DNA from 3 places in the Blautia sp. KLE_1732_HM_1032 genome. Region 1 is predicted to be linked to each of the others. Evidence: predicted binding sites of a transcription regulator. Region 1 holds the regulator's gene; each other region holds the start of a gene.
What was found. The regulator Rex, encoded in region 1, represses fermentation and respiration genes when NADH is low (regulators of the CRP and FNR family bind a similar motif). The targets are predictions, from matches to a motif close to ATTGTTAANTANTTAACAAT.
Positions count from the first base shown of each region.

Region 2: NQ489_RS13420 (oxidoreductase) is a predicted target of Rex. The motif match lies at 2,200-2,219, and genes of this name have one in related genera.
Region 3: pckA (phosphoenolpyruvate carboxykinase (ATP)) is a predicted target of Rex. The motif match lies at 2,129-2,148, and genes of this name have one in related genera.

Region 1 is NZ_CP102266.1:2,103,573-2,107,844, forward strand. Features, by position in the region: gene NQ489_RS10095 (bifunctional ADP-dependent NAD(P)H-hydrate dehydratase/NAD(P)H-hydrate epimerase) at 1-1,230, opposite strand, end outside; gene NQ489_RS10100 (redox-sensing transcriptional repressor Rex) at 1,292-1,939, opposite strand; gene NQ489_RS10105 (ABC-F family ATP-binding cassette domain-containing protein) at 2,154-4,070, shown strand; gene NQ489_RS10110 (pyridoxamine kinase) at 4,101-4,272, opposite strand, start outside.
Region 2 is NZ_CP102266.1:2,810,158-2,814,429, forward strand. Features, by position in the region: gene NQ489_RS13400 (EutP/PduV family microcompartment system protein) at 1-234, opposite strand, end outside; gene NQ489_RS13405 (BMC domain-containing protein) at 253-684, opposite strand; gene NQ489_RS13410 (BMC domain-containing protein) at 696-1,061, opposite strand; gene NQ489_RS13415 (NUDIX hydrolase) at 1,372-1,875, opposite strand; gene NQ489_RS13420 (oxidoreductase) at 2,263-4,260, shown strand.
Region 3 is NZ_CP102266.1:3,100,558-3,104,829, reverse strand. Features, by position in the region: gene NQ489_RS14820 (helix-turn-helix domain-containing protein) at 1-149, shown strand, start outside; gene NQ489_RS14815 (MGMT family protein) at 460-939, shown strand; gene dfrF (trimethoprim-resistant dihydrofolate reductase DfrF) at 1,247-1,741, shown strand; gene pckA (phosphoenolpyruvate carboxykinase (ATP)) at 2,310-3,914, shown strand; NiCo riboswitch at 4,211-4,272, shown strand, end outside.

The DNA.
Region 1 (4,272 bases):
GATCACCGTACATGCATCCTTCAATACGCACACAGAGCCTGTTTCCGCAGCACATTTCAGTGCAATATCTGCGATCTCATGCTGGATCTCCTGGATCGTTCTGCCACTGAGCCGGCTCATTTCTCCGATATGCGGTGTCAGGACTACATGCTCTCCCAGATACTGATACCACTGTGGATGTGCAGCCAGAAGGTTCAGGCCGTCCGCATCCAGGATCAGCGGCTTTTTCTCCCGGGCAGCCGCCGTGAGAAACCACTGTTCTCTCTCACGGCTGGCCACTGATGTTCCAAGTCCCGGTCCGATCACGATCACATCACACCAGGATAGAAGCTGTTCATTGGATTCCTGATCAAAGCGGCTGCAGACCATAGCCTCCGGAAGGAGTATCTGCAGTGGGATCCTGTTGGCTTCCACAGTCTGGATCTTTACCATTCCCGCACCGGCACGAAGTGCTGCACTGGCGCTTAAATAAGCGGCTCCGCACATTCCCTCACTTCCGGTCACAAAGAGCACTTTTCCGAAGGTACCCTTGTTTCCGCCGGGATCACGTTCCGGAAACAGCTTCAGATCTTTATTTTCCAGACAGGCGGCAGATGCAGTCACAGCTTCTTGCTCATAGATCCCGATATCGGCGGTAACGATCCTTCCTGCATACAGTCTTCCCGGATAAAAGCAAAGACCTCTTTTCCGGTAGGCAAATGTGACAGTCAGATCGGCGCTGAAGGCAATTCCCATTTCCAGGCCAGTATCTCCGTTCACTCCTGACGGGATGTCAACTGCGATCTTTTTGGCCCTCGCACTGTTCATCTCATGGATGATATCAGCATAATGCCCCTCGATCGGACGCGTCAGGCCTACCCCAAACACGGCATCTACTATAGTAGTATATTCACTCCACTGCGGGTTATTCACCTCCGGGACACGATAACCGGAAGCGATCTTATACTGAAGAGCAGTCTCTCTGGTCATTTTATCTTTGTTTCCGACCATATAAAACTCTACCCGGATCCCCTTCAGATGGAACAATCTGGCAACAGCGATACCGTCACCGCCATTATTTCCGCTTCCGCAGACTACCAGGATCCTTTCGTCCTTCTGGAGATACTTTTCTGTTTCCTCTACCACCTTCAGTGCTGCCCGCTCCATCAGAACCTCGGAGGGAACTCCGATCTCACGGATCGTTGTGGAGTCCAGATCCTTCATTTCTTTGCAGGTAACAAGCTTCTTCATTCTGTCTTCTGCCTCCCCTCTGTCATAGAGAAAGCTGCCGTTTCCGGCAGCTTAACAATTCTTACTTATCCACATGTTCCTGCCTGTATTTACTGAGATTATAAGACAGTGTCATCAGACTCTCGGAAAGATGAACGTTCTCTACGATCACATCATCCGGTGTCTCAAGATCGAGATGTGCAAAATTCCAGATTGCCTTGATCCCGTTCTCCACCAGGATATCCGCCATTTCCTTGGCTTTATTCTTGGGAAGTGTCAGAATCGCGATCTCCACGTTATTCTCTCTCAGGAAAAACGGAAGCTCACTGAGCATTTGGATCTCAAGTCCACGGACTGCGATGCCCTCAAGCACAGGATTTACGTCAAAGATACCAACCAGCCTGAACCCGCGCTTCTCAAAATCCACATAATTGGCAAGTGCCTGTCCCAGATTACCGGCACCCAGGATGATCATCGGATGAACGGTATCCAGTCCCAGGATCTTACCGATCTCTGTATAAAGATAGTGTACATTATAGCCATACCCCTGCTGCCCAAAACCGCCAAAATTATTAAGATCCTGACGGATCTGAGAAGCTGTGGTATGCATCTTCTTACTTAATTCATTGGAAGAAATACGTTCTACATTATCTTCCATCAGCTCTCCTAAGTAGCGGTAATAGCGTGGCAGACGCTTAATCACCGCTTTCGAGATTTGTTTTGTCTCCACGATAGTTTTCCTCCTTACCTTACACTAGGTTAATTATAACGAATTGACATTTTCCTGTCAATTAAAGTTGTCTATTCTGTACAAATTTCTTTATATTTTTTCTAATAATTGATTTTTTCTTTGAAATCCCGGCAGTTTCCGTTATAATAGGTGGAGGATTTTTCCCTGTTCAGACATAAACAGGGGTGATTCTTTATACAGGAGGACAGTTTTTATGATTTTATCATGTCAGAATATATGCAAGGCCTTTGGCGAAAAAGTAATTTTAAATGATGCATCCTTTCACATTGAAGACCGTGAAAAGGCTGCTCTGATCGGCTGCAACGGTGCAGGAAAGACCACACTGCTGCGTATCATCATGCAGGAGCTTTCTGCTGATTCCGGTACCGTGGTGCTTGCCCGGGATAAAAATATCGGCTATCTTGCCCAGTACCAGGATATCCACGGACATCATACCATCTACGAAGAGCTTCTTACCACCAAGCAGCACATCATCGATATGGAACGCCGTATCCGCAATATGGAACAGGAAATGAACACGGTGACCGGTGATGAGCTGAACCGTCTGATGGAAACCTATACCCGCCTGACCCATCAGTTTGAGCTGGAGAACGGATACGCTTACAAAAGTGAGCTGACCGGTGTCTTAAAGGGTCTCGGCTTCACGGAGGAAGATTATGACAAGCAGATTGAAACTCTTTCCGGCGGTCAGAAAACCCGCGTGGCGCTGGGCAAGATGCTTCTTTCCAAGCCGGATATCCTGCTTCTGGATGAGCCAACCAATCACCTGGATATGGAAAGCATCTCCTGGCTGGAAACTTATCTTCTGAATTATCCGGGAGCTGTTTTTATCGTCTCCCATGACCGTTATTTTCTGGATAAGGTGGTCACCAAGGTCATTGAGATCGAAGCCGGACAGACCCGCGTATACAGCGGCAACTACTCTGCCTATGCTCTCAAGAAGGCTCAGCTTCGTGACGCACAGTACAAGGCATACTTAAATCAGCAGCGGGATATCAAGCATCAGGAAGCCGTTATCGCCAAGCTGAAATCCTTTAACCGTGAAAAATCCATCAAACGTGCGGAAAGCCGTGAAAAAATGCTGGACCGTGTACAGAGAATTGAAAAACCTCTTGAGCTCCAGGACCGGATGCGTATCTCGCTGGAACCACGGGTGTTAAGCGGAAACGATGTGCTCCACGTGGAAGCGCTTTCCAAGGCCTTTCCGGGACAGACCCTGTTCTCCGATATCTCCTTTGATATCAAACGCGGCGAGCGTGTGGCACTGATCGGAAACAACGGAACCGGAAAGACCACCATGCTGAAGATCATCAACGGTCTTATTGAGGCAGATGCCGGCAAATTTTCCCTTGGTTCCAAGGTGCAGATCGGTTATTACGATCAGGAACATCATGTTCTGCATATGGACAAAACGATTTTCCAGGAGATCTCCGATACTTATCCGACTCTCGCAGAGACCGAGATCCGAAATATGCTTGCCGCATTTCTCTTTACCGGAGATGATGTTTTCAAGGAAATCTCCGCACTTTCCGGTGGAGAAAGAGGCCGTGTTTCCCTTGCAAAGCTGATGCTTTCCGAAGCCAACTTCCTGATCCTTGACGAGCCTACCAACCATCTGGATATTGCTTCCAAGGAGATCTTGGAGGAAGCACTAGTCAGCTACACCGGTACAGTCCTTTATGTATCCCATGACCGTTACTTTATCAATCAGACTGCGACCAGGATCATGGAGCTGACAAACCAAGCAGTGGTAAATTACATCGGTGATTATGATTACTATCTGGAAAAGAAGGAGGAGCTGACCAGTACCTATGCACCGGGAAGCACTTCTCCGGAGGCACCTACAGAAGAAAAAGCGGTTTCCGAGAACAAGCTTTCCTGGCAGCAGATGAAGGAAGAACAGGCAAAGAAACGAAAACGGGAAGCCGAGCTGAAAAAAGTCGAAGCCCGTATCGAAGAGCTGGAAACAAGAGACAGCGAGATCGACGAAACCATGGTCCTTCCGGATGTCTGCACCAATGTAGCGGAATGTACAAAGCTGAGCCGCGAAAAAGCAGCCATCGCTGAAGAACTGGAAGAGCTTTATGAAAAATGGGAAGAGCTGGCCTGACGGTCAGCTTTTTTTTATCCCCTTATGTTTTTATGGAAGCAGCATGCCGAGATGCTGTTCAAAGCATACACCATCGTTACGGTCTGTTCCTTCCTCCACCGCATCGCGGATCGATGCCGAGATAAAATCCACGGCCAGCTCTGCACAGGTTTTCATGGAATATCTTTTTACCAGCCCTGCACTGAGCACGGATGCAAAAAGA
Region 2 (4,272 bases), 710 kb from region 1:
GTTAAAGGGCTCATTGGCTGCCTGTACAATGGCGATCACATCCGCCTCAAAGGAAAAGCAGGCCAGTCCTACGCTGAAATGCTTGGATTCCGCATATTCTCCCGGTGAATCAATAGTATCTTCATTTGTATTGGTATACTGAGTCTTATGATAATGAAGCTCTTCCCCTTTAAGCGCCTGTGTCAGGGATGTTTTGCCGGCTTCACTTCGACCCATCAGAAAAATTTTTTTCATTTTTTATCCCGTCCTGCCTCAGCTTCTGTGGATCTTACAGACATCGAATTTCAATGTCTCATGGAAAAATCGTACCACTTCCTCCACGGCTGTCATCACTTCCGTAAAACCGCCTGTCAGGATCAGCGTCCCGCAGAAACGATCCATAAATCCTACTTCCACATGAGCTGCCTTCACTGCAACATCTGCCGCAACCACGATTGCCTCCCAGGGTGTGACACGGACCATGCCGATGGCATCTCCTCTGTGATCTTCACCTTCATGAACACCGATATGTAACGCAAGATTCTCATATATCGATCTATCATTTGGTGTAAAAACATGTGCAAAGGAAAGCTCCTTTCCAGGTACTCTCACCCGGGTCAGCCGAAGTCTTCTTCCCTTAAGGTTCTCATAATCATCATGAAACAGCCTCTCCAGCAGTTCTTCCTTCGTTATCCGTTCTTCCATGGTACACTTCCTTATCTCTTGGTGATATTGCATACTACATATCCCAGAGTATCACGGAAATAATCCACGATCTCCTCCATTGCAGTCTGCACATCGGAAATCTCTCCTGTTATGATCAGTGTTCCTGTAAAACGGTCTGCAAATCCAAGATACACATTACCGCTCTTCACAGCAATATCGGATGCGATCACAGCAGACTCGGAAGGTGTCATATTCATGATACCAATTGCAGATGATCCATAGTCCACCTGCGGATTCAGTCCAAGCTTCTGATATATGATAGGTGCTGGACCACCCATGATATGGGCAAATGTGATCTCCTTACCGGCTACGGTTTCCTGTACGATTCTGATCTGATCTCTATGTTCATCCGCCATTGATGATTCCTCGCTTTCAAAATTTTATATTATTCTCGATCTGATAATATTGGATAATTTTATAAGCCGGATTTCATTCATCCGGCTTACAGCTTCCTAAAGTCAAGCAGATCTTTGAAATCCGCTCTGCTACCTGCTCATGGTCAAAAAACCGTCTGGCAGTTCATCTGATTTAATTTTACTATTTACCAATTTTAATGTCAAGACAATTCTTCGAAAACAAGTCAAAAAACAACGTTTTTAAAAATAAAAATCCACAAAAAACAACATTTATTTTCAAATCCTCGCGGAAAACCAGTCAGAAATCTGCTTAAAACTCAAACGCCTTCTTAATACTGTCATAATGTAGGAATTTTCCCTCTGCGGCAAACGCCCGGATCTGCTCCAGGGTTGCAAACATATATCCGTCTGTCTCTTCCAGCTGAAGCTTCAGATCCTTATCCTCCACATCCATGACAAAACGGTACACATCCACAAAGTAATTATCTCCTTCCCCCGGGTTCTCTCTTTTATATGTAAAAAGGTATCCGCCCTCTGCCTCACTGGCGTCCAGTCCGGTCTCCTCTTTTACCTCACGGAGTACTGCATCACGGGATGCCTCTCCCGCCTGGGCTGCACCGCCGGAAACCTCCCACCAGCCCGGAGCCCAGGCCTTTGTCATCACACGTTTGGTAATAAGAAAGGTCTTGTCCGGTCTTGCTACCACGCCCAAAACTGTCAGATGATACTCTCCATCTTTTAAACACCAGTCATTGCGCTTCATAGTCCGTCCTGTCGGTTTCTTATCTGCATCGTAAATATCCCAGAATTCCATTTTATCTATCTCCTGTCTTTTTACAGAACGCGGAAATACAGTCTTACATTTGATCCGTTTCAGCCTGCCCGTTTCTCCGTTTTCTGTATCTTTTTTATTTGTTATGATAACACGTTAAAATCATATATGTAAACCCCTGGATCCGATACCATTTTCCAGTTAGCGTTACCGTTCACTCCGTTCTCAGTAACCAGTTGTCCTTCTACATCTGTTTTTTTTCACATTATAAACATGCAAGTACCTGCAGCCTGAAAGATGATATCCAAAAATCTATAGATTATTTTTATTATATTGCTCGTATTATGAATTAGTTTTATAGATTATTCTGTTATATAATTAACACAAACAAACGATTCTATTTAAAATAACCAGGGAGGTTTTTTTCAGATGAAGAATGATTATCCGCATATTTTTTCCCCATTAACCGTTAAAAATATGACTATCAAGAACCGTATTGTTATGATGCCGATGGGCACCAACTACGGTGAACAGAACGGCGAAATGAGTTTTCTTCATATCAATTATTATGAGCAGCGTGCAAAGGGTGGCACAGGTCTCATCATCGTAGAGAACGCAAGTATCGATTCCCCGCAGGGCTCCAACGGAACCACACAGCTGCGCATCGACCATGACAACTATCTGCCACGTCTTTTCAAATTCTGTGAAAATATTCATAGATACGGAACAAAGATCGCGATCCAGATCAACCATGCCGGAGCTTCCGCTGTTTCTTCCAGGATCAACATGCAGCCGGTTTCCGCATCCGACGTTCCATCCAAAGAAGGCGGCGAGATCCCGCGTCCTCTTTCCAAAGACGAGATTCTTCACATCGTAAAAAAATACGGTGAGGCTGCAAAACGTGCACAGACAGCTGGCTTTGACGCAGTAGAGATCCATGCAGGACACTCCTATCTGATCAGTCAGTTCCTCTCCCCGATCACAAACAAGCGTACCGATGAATTCGGCGGATCTGTTGAGAACCGTACCCGTTTCTGTCGTATGGTCATCGATGAGGTAAGGAAACAGGTAGGACCTTTCTTCCCGATCATGCTCCGTCTCAGTGCGGATGAGCTGATGGAAGGTGGAAATACACTGGAGGATACTCTGGAATACCTGGATCATCTTCAGGAAGAGGTTGATATCTTCGATGTTTCCTGCGGACTTAACGGTTCCATCCAGTACCAAATCGATGCAAATTATCTCCCGGACGGATGGCGTTCCTACATGGCAAAGGCCGTAAGAGAAAAATTCAACAAGCCATGTATCTCCATGGGTAATGTCCGTGACCCGAAGGTTGCTGAGCGTATCCTGGCTGACGGTGATGCAGACCTGATCGGTATGGGCCGTGGTCTGATCGCAGACCCTGCATGGGTAAACAAGGTTGCCACAGGTCATGAGTGTGACCTCCGCAAATGTATCTCCTGTAACGTTGGCTGTGCCGGAAACCGTATCGGTGTAAACCGTCCGATCCGCTGTACTGTAAACCCATCTGTTCTTGAGGGCGATGTATATAAGAAAAAACATGTAAATAAAAACTGCAACGTGGTCGTTATCGGCGGTGGCACTGCCGGACTGGAAGCTGCCTGTACAGCCGCAGAGGTTGGATGCAATACCTTCCTTCTGGAAAAAGGCAATGAGCTTGGCGGACTTGCATCTCTGATCTCAAAGATCCCTGCAAAGAACCGTCTTGCTGATTTCCCGCACTATCTCATGCATCGTGCTGAACAGCTTGATAATCTTTACATCTTCAAAAACACAGAAGGAACACCGGAAAACATCCGTAAGTTCCATCCGAATATCATCGTAAGCTCCACCGGCTCCGCTCCGCTTCTGCCTCCGATCGCAGGACTGAAGGATCGTATTGACAACGAGAACCATAATATTTATTCTATTCTTGGTATGATCAGCCACATTAATGATTTTCCGAAGGATCTGGAAGGCAAAAAGGTTGTTGTTGTAGGCGGCGGTGCTGTAGGTCTTGATGTTGTGGAATTCTTTGCTGACAGAAATGCAGACATCTCTATCGTTGAGATGATGGATCAGATCGGACGTGATCTTGACCCGGTAAGCAAGAATGACACAAAGACCATGATGAAAAAACACAATGTACATCAGCTTACAAAAACTGCTCTCCTTGAGGTTAAGGATTCTTCCTTCCTTGTCAAAGGCGACGGCGAGCCTTATGAGCTTCCATTTGAATACGGCTTCGTATGTCTCGGAATGAGAGCTCAGGGACAGCTTTACCAGAACCTCACAGAGGAATTTTCTTCTGAGGATGTTGAGATCATGAACATCGGCGACAGCCAGAGAGCAAGACGAATCATTGACGGTACCCAGGAAGGACGCAATATCCTTACCATTCTTGAGCAGAAGGGATACCTTTAATATTTTTCCGCT
Region 3 (4,272 bases), 1.0 Mb from region 1:
AATACCATGACCCTTATGATGATTGGATATTTCGTCAGCTTGCGGATATAGACAACAGAAACAACATTCCCGACACTTCTCCACAAGTAGACTTCAATGAAGCAGACTATGAAGATTATCTAAAGGCGAAATGGAACAGAGGTCTTTAATTTCCTCTTGCATGGAAGATACAGCAAACAAAAAGCCCAGTAAAGAGTGCAAAGCACCACCAATGGTGGCAAGGCTCTTGACAGGGCTTTTTCTTTTCTGTTGTGGGGTAATCAAGAGGAAGAAAGAAAAAGTGTGCATTTTTGTTCCATAAATGCTAAGGGTATGCTGATTTTTATTGTGGCGGATATATGGAACTGTTATAATATGGATATGAAGAAAGCGACAAATTTGAAAGTGTTAATAATTTTCAAACAGCCTCATTGCATGGAAATAAGAAACAGACTATCCTTAAAGTAGGAGGTGGCACAAATGGCAAATGAAGATAAAAAAGATTTTAATGCTATGTTGCATGATAGTAAGGATATGCCAAAATTTCAAATTATCATAGACCAGAAAAGTATTGAGAAATATGGTGGAAACAAAATGTATTTTGCTCCCCCGATTGACTATGACAAAGTAATGAAAAAAGTTCCGTATGGTAAAGTGATTACGGTTGGAAAAATACGAGAACACTTTGCAAAATTGAGTGGTGCAGATTTTACAGAGCCGATTACAGCGGGTATATTTGTTTCTATTGTAGCGTGGGCGAGTTATCAGCGTTCCGAAGATGAAACACCCTATTGGAGAACATTAAAAGCAAACGGAGAATTAAATGCTAAATATCCAAATGGTATTGAAGCACAGAAAGAAAAATTAGAAGCAGAGGGACATACCATTATTCAAAAGGGGCGTAAAAATATACGATACTATGTAAAGGACTATGAAAATTCTCTTTTTGATTTGAAATAGGCAAATTCTATTTCACAATTTCATATCTCTATACACAAAGCAGTTAGTCTTAGGATTGACTGCTTTTTTCATACCTAAATTTCAGATTGGAGTGATGAAATGGTGTTTGTTAGAGCTGTTCACTAAGATTATCGGTGCATAAAATTTTATTGTGGTGCAGATATGAAAATGATATAATGTGGATATGAAGAAACGGACAAACTAGAATTTGTCGAGCTGGTTAGTTCGAGATAATTTTGAGTTTGTTAAGATGTGGTGCACTTGATGGAATCACAGGTACGACATCATATTATGGAGGATGAAATAGATGATAGGTTTGATTGTTGCGAGGTCAAAGAATAATGTTATAGGCAAGAATGGTAATATACCATGGAAAATAAAGGGAGAACAAAAGCAATTTAGAGAGTTAACAACGGGTAATGTGGTTATTATGGGGCGAAAGTCTTATGAAGAAATCGGTCATCCGTTGCCTAATAGAATGAATATTGTTGTTTCCACCACAACAGAGTATCAAGGAGATAATTTAGTTTCAGTTAAATCATTAGAAGATGCATTATTATTGGCTAAAGGACGAGATGTATACATATCTGGTGGATATGGACTATTTAAGGAAGCTTTGCAAATAGTAGATAAAATGTATATCACAGAAGTAGATTTAAATATTGAAGATGGAGATACATTCTTTCCAGAATTTGATATCAATGATTTTGAAGTTTTGATAGGGGAAACACTTGGTGAGGAAGTGAAATATACGAGAACATTTTATGTAAGGAAAAATGAATTGAGTAGATTTTGGATTTAGGGTGTTTTCATAAATATATTGCTTTTTATGCATATATAAATTGTTGTAAGACAAATCCCAGTTTGACAATTTCATATCCATACACACAAAGCAGTTAGTCTTAGGATTGACTGCTTTTTAAAAAGACACCATTTAGGTGTAATGATGTCTTTTGGGTGTTATTTTATAGGTCATATCAAGGCTCATTCAATCGTGGTAAATTCGTGGTAAAATGAGTTTTTTCTATACTTCAAAATACTTGAAAGTATAGTGTTTATGCGGATAATCGAAAATTAGATATAAAATTTAAAAATAAATATATATAATAACTATAATCAGATATATTGTAGCCATTATTCTGAAAAAGTCAAGTATAGATGGAGTAAAATCTGACAGTACCAAAACGTCACTGTTAAAGATTTATCATTTTTTTGCGGAAAATGAATTTTTTTGGTTGCTTTTACGTACAATTTATGTATAATTGTGGATAGGGATGTTGGAATGACCAATTCCTATGGCAGGATGACAAAAACCTGCAGCAGTAGGTGGCTATCATAATTACTATTAAAGAAGAGAGGTAAATGTTAAGATGGCAAAAATCGATTTAACAAAGTATGGTATTACCGGAACAACTGAGATCGTGTACAATCCTTCCTACGAGACATTATTTGAGGAAGAGACCAAACCGGAGCTTGAAGGATTTGAGAAGGGTCAGGTCAGTGAGCTTGGTGCTGTCAATGTAATGACAGGTATCTACACAGGACGTTCCCCTAAAGACAAATATATCGTTATGGATGAGAACTCCAAGGACACAGTTTGGTGGACATCCGATGAGTACAAGAACGATAACCATCCGGCAACTCAGGAAGCATGGAATGCAGTTAAAGATCTTGCCAAGAAGGAGCTTTCCAACAAGAAACTTTTCGTAGTAGATGCATTCTGCGGAGCTAACAAAGACACACGTATGGCTATCCGTTTCATCGTTGAGGTTGCATGGCAGGCACACTTCGTAACAAACATGTTCATTCAGCCGACAGCTGAGGAGCTTGAGAACTTTGAGCCGGATTTCGTTGTTTACAACGCATCCAAGGCTAAAGTTGAGAACTACAAAGAATTAGGACTTAACTCTGAGACAGCTGTAATGTTCAACATTACAAGCCGTGAGCAGGTTATCGTTAATACATGGTACGGCGGAGAGATGAAGAAAGGTATGTTCTCCATGATGAACTACTATCTGCCGCTTAAGGGCATCGCTTCCATGCACTGCTCTGCAAACACAGACCTTAACGGAGAGAACACAGCAATCTTCTTCGGTCTTTCCGGAACAGGTAAGACAACACTTTCCACAGATCCTAAGCGTCTTCTGATCGGTGATGACGAGCATGGCTGGGATGACAACGGAGTATTCAACTTCGAGGGTGGATGCTACGCTAAGGTTATCAACCTTGACAAAGAGTCTGAGCCGGATATCTACAATGCGATCAAGAGAAACGCTCTTCTTGAGAACGTAACACTTGATGCTGAGGGCAAGATCGACTTCGCTGACAAGAGCGTAACAGAGAACACACGTGTTTCTTATCCGATCGACCACATCGAGAACATTGTTCGCCCTGTATCTTCTGCACCGGCAGCGAAAGAGGTTATCTTCCTGTCCGCAGATGCATTCGGCGTACTTCCTCCAGTATCTATCCTGACACCGGAGCAGACACAGTACTACTTCCTTTCCGGATTCACAGCTAAACTTGCTGGTACAGAGCGTGGAATCACAGAGCCTACTCCTACATTCTCCGCATGCTTCGGACAGGCATTCCTTGAGCTTCATCCGACAAAATATGCTGAGGAGCTCGTTAAGAGAATGGAGAAGAGCGGTGCGAAAGCATACCTCGTTAACACAGGATGGAATGGAACTGGAAAACGTATCTCCATCAAAGATACTCGTGGTATCATCGATGCTATCCTTGACGGATCTATCCTTAAAGCTCCGACAAAGAAGATCCCATTCTTCAACTTCGAGGTTCCGACAGAGCTTCCGGGCGTAGATCCTGCAATCCTTGACCCACGTGACACATATGCAGATGCTGCAGAGTGGGAGACAAAGGCTAAAGATCTTGCTGCAAGATTCGTTAAGAACTTTGCTAAATATGAAGGAAATGCAGCTGGTAAAGCACTCGTTGCAGCCGGCCCGCAGGCATAATCAGTCATTCCAACTGAATACAGATCGTAGACTTAACCGGGAGCGGATTTATCCGCTCCCGGTTTTTTGACAAACAACTGAGGATCTATTATTTGATATAGAACTGTGCAGTGCGAAGCATGTTTCCGGACATGGAATAAACAGAAAGTTGAAGATATCTACCTGTAAAATAAAAAACTTTGGCTTGACTAACAGAGGGCACATGGTGTATCCTTTCTGAGAAGTTAAGCGGGAGACCCGTAAGACTGTAAAAATTCTCTTTGCACTGCATTACATTCGAACAGGATGCGAGATCAACAGTACAAACTGAGCAGGCGATGCTTTTCGGAATCGAAAATATTTATCGAAGGCATGGGGC